One region of the Rhodoferax sp. GW822-FHT02A01 genome, then DNA from elsewhere that is predicted to be linked to it. Evidence: predicted binding sites of a transcription regulator. Region 1 holds the regulator's gene; the other holds the start of a gene.
What was found. The regulator sigma-54, encoded in region 1, starts transcription at its own class of promoters, with help from an activator protein. The targets are predictions, from matches to a motif close to TGGCANGNAANCTGCTTT.
Positions count from the first base shown of each region.

Region 2: the regulator sigma-54 is predicted to act here: its motif matches at 1,952-1,969, upstream of xdp1 (exosortase-dependent surface protein XDP1).

Region 1 is NZ_CP152376.1:582,804-586,213, forward strand. Features, by position in the region: gene AAGF34_RS02695 (class I SAM-dependent RNA methyltransferase) at 1-1,161, opposite strand, end outside; gene rpoN (RNA polymerase factor sigma-54) at 1,158-2,753, opposite strand; gene lptB (LPS export ABC transporter ATP-binding protein) at 2,753-3,410, opposite strand, start outside.
Region 2 is NZ_CP152376.1:228,728-232,137, forward strand. Features, by position in the region: gene prsT (XrtA/PEP-CTERM system TPR-repeat protein PrsT) at 1-1,856, shown strand, start outside; gene xdp1 (exosortase-dependent surface protein XDP1) at 2,035-2,862, shown strand; tRNA gene AAGF34_RS00990 (tRNA-Thr) at 2,982-3,057, opposite strand; gene AAGF34_RS00995 (ClpXP protease specificity-enhancing factor) at 3,114-3,410, opposite strand, start outside.

The DNA of each region.
Region 1 (3,410 bases):
GCGTGACTCTTTCAGGCGCATCTTGCCAGGCAGCTTGAGGTCTGGCGTGAGCATCCAGGCAGTCCAGCCGGAGAAGTTTTTCTTCCAGTGGCTGGCCAATTGGGTGAAGAAGGCCACACCGTCTTCGGTCTCGGCCAGTTCGCGGGCGCCATAGCGGGCCTGCACGCCCTCACCGGCCACACCGCCAATGCCGATGCGCTCGCCGTAGGGTGGGTTCAGCAGCATGACGCCACCGCCTTCGATGGGTGGCATGCGCTGCAGGGCGTCACCACCACGGAACTCGATGACATCGGCCACGCCCGCGCGCTCCGCGTTGCGCTGCGCGAAGTCGACCATGCGGTGCGACACATCGCTGCCGTAGATCAGAGCTTTCTGGCCGGGCTCGGGCTTGACCACGGCGTCAGCCGCTTCCTGCTTCATGGCCTGCCAGACCTTGGGCTGGAAGGGCACAAACTTCTCGAAGGCAAAGCGGCGCAACGAGCCCGCCGCAATATTGCAGGCAATCTGCGCGGCTTCGATGGCAATGGTGCCGCTGCCGCAGCAGGGGTCGTACAAGGGCATCAGGTCGTCGTCACCATCGGCCCAGCCGCTGGCGGCGATCATGGCGGCTGCCAAGGTCTCTTTCAACGGCGCATCGCCCTTGTCCTCGCGCCAGCCCCGCTTGAACAATGGCTCACCGGACGTGTCAATGTAGAGCGAGCAGCTGTCAGTGGTGAGGTGGGCATAGATGCGCACATCGGGCCACTGTGTGTTGACATCAGGACGCACGCCCCCCGAAGTCTCGCGGAAGCGGTCGCAGACGGCATCCTTGACCTTGAGTGCTGCAAAGTTCAGCGACGTCAATGGGCTGTGCTGGGCGGTGACCTCGATCTTGATGGTCTCGCGCGGTGTGAACCAGCGCTCCCACGGCACCGCCATGGCGGCGCGGTACAGGTCCTGCTCGTTGCGGTATTCGGTGTACGACACCAGCACCAGCACACGCTGTGCCAGGCGGCAGTACAGGTTCAGGCGCATGGCGTCCGTGAACGATGTGCGCACGGCCACACCGCCACGCTGCTTGGTGATGCAACCGGGCGGCAGGCCGGTGATGCGCAGGATTTCGGGCGCGAGGTAATCCTCCACACCGGCGGCGCAGGGAAGAAAGAGTTGCAGTTGGTTCATAGCGCCTTGCGCAGGGATGCGGGGGCGATCTTCAGCCCCTCGCGGTATTTGGCCACAGTGCGCCGGGCACATTCAATACCCTGCTCCTTGAGCATCTCGGATATCTGGTTGTCTGACAGCGGCTTCTTGGCACTTTCGGCGCTGATGAACTGCTTGATGAGTGCACGCACCGCGGTGCTGGACGCATTGCCGCCGGACTCAGTGCCCAGGCCGGAGCCGAAGAAGTACTTCAGCTCAAAGGTGCCAAAAGGCGTTGCCATGTACTTGGCGGTGGTCACGCGGCTGATGGTGGACTCGTGCAAGCCCAGTTCGTCGGCGATCTCACGCAGCACCAGCGGGCGCATGGCCAATTCGCCATGGGTGAAGAAGCTCTTCTGCCGCTCCACAATCGCCGTGCTCACGCGCAGGATGGTGTCAAAGCGCTGCTGGATGTTCTTGATGAACCAACGCGCCTCCTGCAGCCGTTGCTGCAGCGCGGCGTGGCTGGCGCTGTCCTTGCCACCGCGGTGGTTGCGCAGCACATTGGCGTAGATGTCATGCACCTTGAGGCGCGGCATCACATCGGGATTGAGCATGACGCGGAACTTGGGTGCAGCCGCCTTGTTGGCGTTGGTCACCGGCACCACCAGCACGTCGGGCACCACGATGTTGCGCTCCACGTCGATAAAGCGCCGCCCCGGCTTGGGTTCCAGCCGCGCAATCTGCGCTATGGCCTCGCGCACCAGGGCATCGCTGCCCACGCCCAATTGCACCAGCCGCTTGATGTCACGGCGCGCCAGCAATTCCATGGGCTGCTGGCAAATGCGCAGGGCCACTTCCAGTTGCTCGCGCTCTTCGTCTTCCAGGTCCGGATTGCGCAGCAGAGCTTTCAATTGCAGACTGAGGCACTCGCTCAAATTGCGGGCACCGACGCCAACCGGCTCCAGGCTTTGCAGCAGTCCCAGGGCTACCGAGAAATGGTGCACCAGGTCGTACAACTGCTCTTCATCCTGCGGGTTCAAGGTGCGGGCCAGGTCCTCGAGCGGCTCTTCCAGATAGCCGTCATCGTTGAGCGACTCGATCAGGAAACGCAGCGCGGCAGCGTCTTCGGCGCTCAGGCGCAAACCCAGTGTCTGCCGATGCAGGAAGGCCTGCAAGCTCTCCTGCGTGCGGGCCAGCTCGGTGGCGTCCTTGTCTTCGTCGCCAGTGAGGTTATTGGTACTGGCCTTGGCCTCGACGCCCCACTCGCCGTCGTCCGGGGTCATTTCGGTGGTGCCGTCGCCTTCCCAGTCGATGCCTTCGTCCCCGCTCAGGGGACTGTTGTCTTCATCACTGCTGGTGGAGGCCACGGTGCTGCTGCCCAGGTCGGGCATGGTGGCGGAAAACTCCACATCCTTGTCGCCTTCACTGACCGGCGTATCCGCCTGTGCGATGCCGAACTCTTCCCGCTCGGCATGGTCCTCACCCAGTTCCAGAAAAGGGTTCTCGTCCAGCATCTGCTCCACTTCCTGGCTCAGTTCGAGCGTGGAGAGCTGCAGAAGACGGATCGACTGCTGCAACTGGGGCGTGAGCGCCAGATGCTGGGAGACGCGTAATGAGAGACCTTGCTTCATTACATCTTGAAGTTTTCACCCAGGTACACGCGGCGTACCTCGGGGTTGTCAACAATTTCCGAAGGCGTGCCTTCGGCCAGCACGCGGCCATCACTGATGATGTAGGCGTGGTCGCAAATGCCCAGGGTCTCGCGCACATTGTGGTCGGTGATGAGCACCCCGATGCCGCGCGCCTTGAGGAAGTTGATGATGCGCTGGATCTCGATCACCGCAATCGGGTCGATGCCGGCAAACGGCTCGTCCAGCAGGATGAAACGCGGCCCGGTAGCCAAAGCGCGGGCAATCTCCACGCGCCGCCGCTCACCGCCCGACAAGGCCAGCGCCGGAGACTCGCGCAAGTGCTCGACCCGCAATTCCTGCAGCAGATTGGTCAGCCGCTTCTCGATCTCCGCGCTGCGCAATGGAGTGCCGTCTTCGTCGCGCTGCAGTTCCAGCACGGCGCGCACGTTGTCTTCCACATTGAGCTTGCGAAAAATCGAGGCTTCCTGCGGCAGGTAGCCCAGCCCCAGACGCGCGCGCCGGTGTATGGGCATGGACTCGATCGAATTGCCGTCGATGGAGATGTCTCCTCCACTGGCCCGTAGCAGTCCCACGATGATGTAAAACGAGGTGGTCTTGCCAGCGCCGTTGGGACCCAGCAGGCCCACCACTTCGCCC
Region 2 (3,410 bases), 350 kb from region 1:
TCAACGGACTGGCGCACTATGGTCTGAACGAAAGAGAAAAGGCCAAACAGTATCTGGAAGCATTTCAAAAAGTCCAGGGCAACAGCGCAGCGACCAAGATCTTGGCGCAGATCTATTTGTCCGAGCCCAATATCGATCGTGCCATTGAGGTGTTGGAAACCTATTTGAAGGCGCAACCCACCGACAGCCAAGCCATGACCATGCTGGGTTCTGCGTTGATGGTGAAGGGACAAAACGCGCGCGCCACTACGCTCATGAAAAAGGCTTTGCAGACGCAAGACGCACCGGGACTGCGCACGGTGCTGGGCATGAGTCTGATCCGCAGTGGCCAATCCGGCAGTGGCATCAGTGAACTTGAATCAGCCTACAAGAAGAACCCCAAACAAACCGGAGCGGCTACCGCATTGCTTAACATGTACTTGAAGGCGGGCCAGACCGCCAAAGCGATTGCCGTTGCCGAAGATCTTGTCAAGCAACAGCCCACCAACGCGGAATTCTTCAATTTGCTGGGCATGGCCCGCGGGCAGTCCAGAAACTATCCGGCTGCCCGTACTGCCTTCGAGCAATCGCTGAAGCTTGTCAGCACCTATATTCCCCCAAGCCTGAATCTGGCACGTCTTGACATTGCGACCAAAGCCTACGATGCGGCTACAAAGCGGCTCAATGACGTTCTGAAAGTGGACCCGCGCAATGCCGAAGCCATGGCAGAGATGGCGATTATTTCGGAACGCACAGGAAAGCTTCCCGAAGCACAACGCTGGCTGGAGAAGGCGGTCGATGTATCGGGGCCCAAGGAACAGCGTTGGAACCTGGCACTTTCTGACTTTCATTTACGCAATGCCAATGCCTCAGCCGCCCTGGATGCTGCGAAGAGTGCATCTGCAAAGGGTCCCGAAGAACTCTCCGTTCTGATGGCTTACGCAAAGGCCCAATTGGCAGTCGGTGATATCGCCGCAGCCAAGAACCTGCTCATGACAGCCACCAAATTGGCGGATTACGATCCGGCGAAGCAAGTCCAAATAGCCATGCTTCAGCTCGCCGCCAACAACCTTCCAGGAGCCTCTTACAGTTTGGATAAGGCGCTTTCCGGTCAGGCGGATTTTTTGCCCGCCCAAGCGCTTATGGCAGAAGTCGATTTGCGCCAAGGAGACCAGGCCAAGGCGGAGAAGCGCGCCCGCGAAATCATTGCATCCCAGCCCAAACGAGCCGTTGGCTACAGCCTGCTGGGCGACATATCGATGGCGCGCGGGCAAAAAGCGGCTGCACTGGACAACTACCGCAAGGCCCACCAACTTGAACCCTCCACAGAAACCTTGCTGCGACTGTCGCGCGCCATGGGGGATCAGGATGGCGGCAAGGCAGCAGCCCAACTGGCGGAGCAATGGACCAAGACACACCCCAAGGACATCATTTCCCAGAAGGCACTGGCCGATGGTTACGCCCGATCCGGTAACCTGCCGCAGGCCCGTCTGGCCTACGAAAGGGTATTGAAATTGGATCCAGACGACGCAGAGGCACTTAACAATCTGGCCAATATTCTCTTGTTGCTCAATGACTCTGGAGCCATCAAGATCGCGGAACAGGCTGTGGCGAAAAATCCTGGTAATGCTGGAACGATAGATACCCTGGGTTGGATCTTGTTCAAGAATGGCCAGCCGGACAGGGCTTTGCAGCTCCTCCGCGATGCGCGCTTGAGGCAACCCGGAAATCCGGAAATCGCTTACCATTTGGCGGCAGCATTGGCGCAAGCTGGACGCAAAGCGGAGGCAAAGGCGGAGCTGGAATCGGCACTCAGGTCGGGTAGTTCGTTTGACGGAGCGGACCAGGCGAAGACGCTGCTCAAATCATTGAATTGATAATTTCGACAAAGTGATGTCGGTGGTTTTTACATTTCATCAAAGATTCCACTTTGACAAATCGTAACTTATTGATTTTAAATGATTTTAATTGTTGGCTCGAATATTGCTGTAATTGCATGAATAGGGTGGCAGGTTAATCTATTTGACGCCTGACCTGAGTTGCACGGAGAACATGATGAAGCGAAATATCTACTTGGCAATTGCGATCGCGATCGGCACCTGCGGCGCATCCGCATGGGCGAGTTCAACGTGGTCTCAAAATCTGGTCGCTGATTGCACATCGAGCGCTGCAAGCCAAGCCTGCAGCGGAAGCCCCGCTGTGTCGCTGAGTGGCTGGTCCACAGGCTCGGGCACCATTACCAACCCGACGGCTGGCAGCTCCTTTGCTGCGGCAACGGTATACAACTATGGCAGTTCCTACGGCTTGGGCGTGGTTGCCAGCAATGAGTCTGCATCCGCTACTGGCCCCCATGCAACGGACAACATCAATGGCATCGATGCCATGCTATTGAGCTTCACCAATGGTCCAGTGAACTTGTCCAGTGTGAGTATTGGATGGAACGGTACTGACAATGGCACCTCACCCTATAACGATTCCGATTTGTCCATCCTGGCATGGACCGGCAGCACAACTCCTCCCACCATGGCTGGCGCCAGCTTGAGTGGATTGCTGTCCTCTGGCTGGAGCCTGATTGGCAATTTCAGTAACGTGGGCGCCCAGGCTGGCAATACCGCAACCAGCAGCAACACCTCCACCTACTCAAGCTACTGGCTAATCAGCGCTTACAGTACCTCCTATGGCCCAACAAGCACCAATGGTCAAACCCTGGACCAGGGCAATGACGCGTTCAAGCTCCTGTCGGTAGCCGGAAATACTTGTGCCGGCACGGTGAGCGGATCCCAGTGCAACCCCAACAAGACTCCTGAGCCTGGTTCAGTGGCCCTGTTGGGAGCCGGTCTGTTGGGCCTGATTGCCTCGCGTCGCCGTTTTTCAAAGCGTTGATCAGCCGGTTGTGGGCCTAGCCCCGCCAGCACCTCCGGGTGCCCAGCACCATGCAAAATAAAACCCACTGTCCGATTACGGAAGTGGGTTTTTTATTGGGGCGCTACTGGAGTAACTCTTGGTGCCGCTTGTCGGATTCGAACTGACGACCTACCGCTTACAAGGCGGTTGCTCTACCAACTGAGCTAAAGCGGCACGGGATGTATTCTACCCTAGCGTGCAGCGGCGAAATGCCGATGCACTACATGAATTTACTTCACACGCGTGAGTGACGGCCTGCCACTCCCACCTGGGCGTGGAGCCTCAGGTGGTGGCGTGTCGGACTGGCTGGTATCAGACGCTTTTTCTACTGCCACCGGGGCCTCGGACAAAGTCCCGGATTCAGTAGCCGAGGTGCTTGCCAGCAATGGGAACGCCATGCCCTGCCCATTCTCTCGCGCATAGATGGCCAGCACATGATCCACCGGCACCAGAATGTCGCGCGCCACACCACCAAAGCGGCCCTTGAACTCAATGTAGTCATTGCCCAACTTCAAGGCACTGGTGGC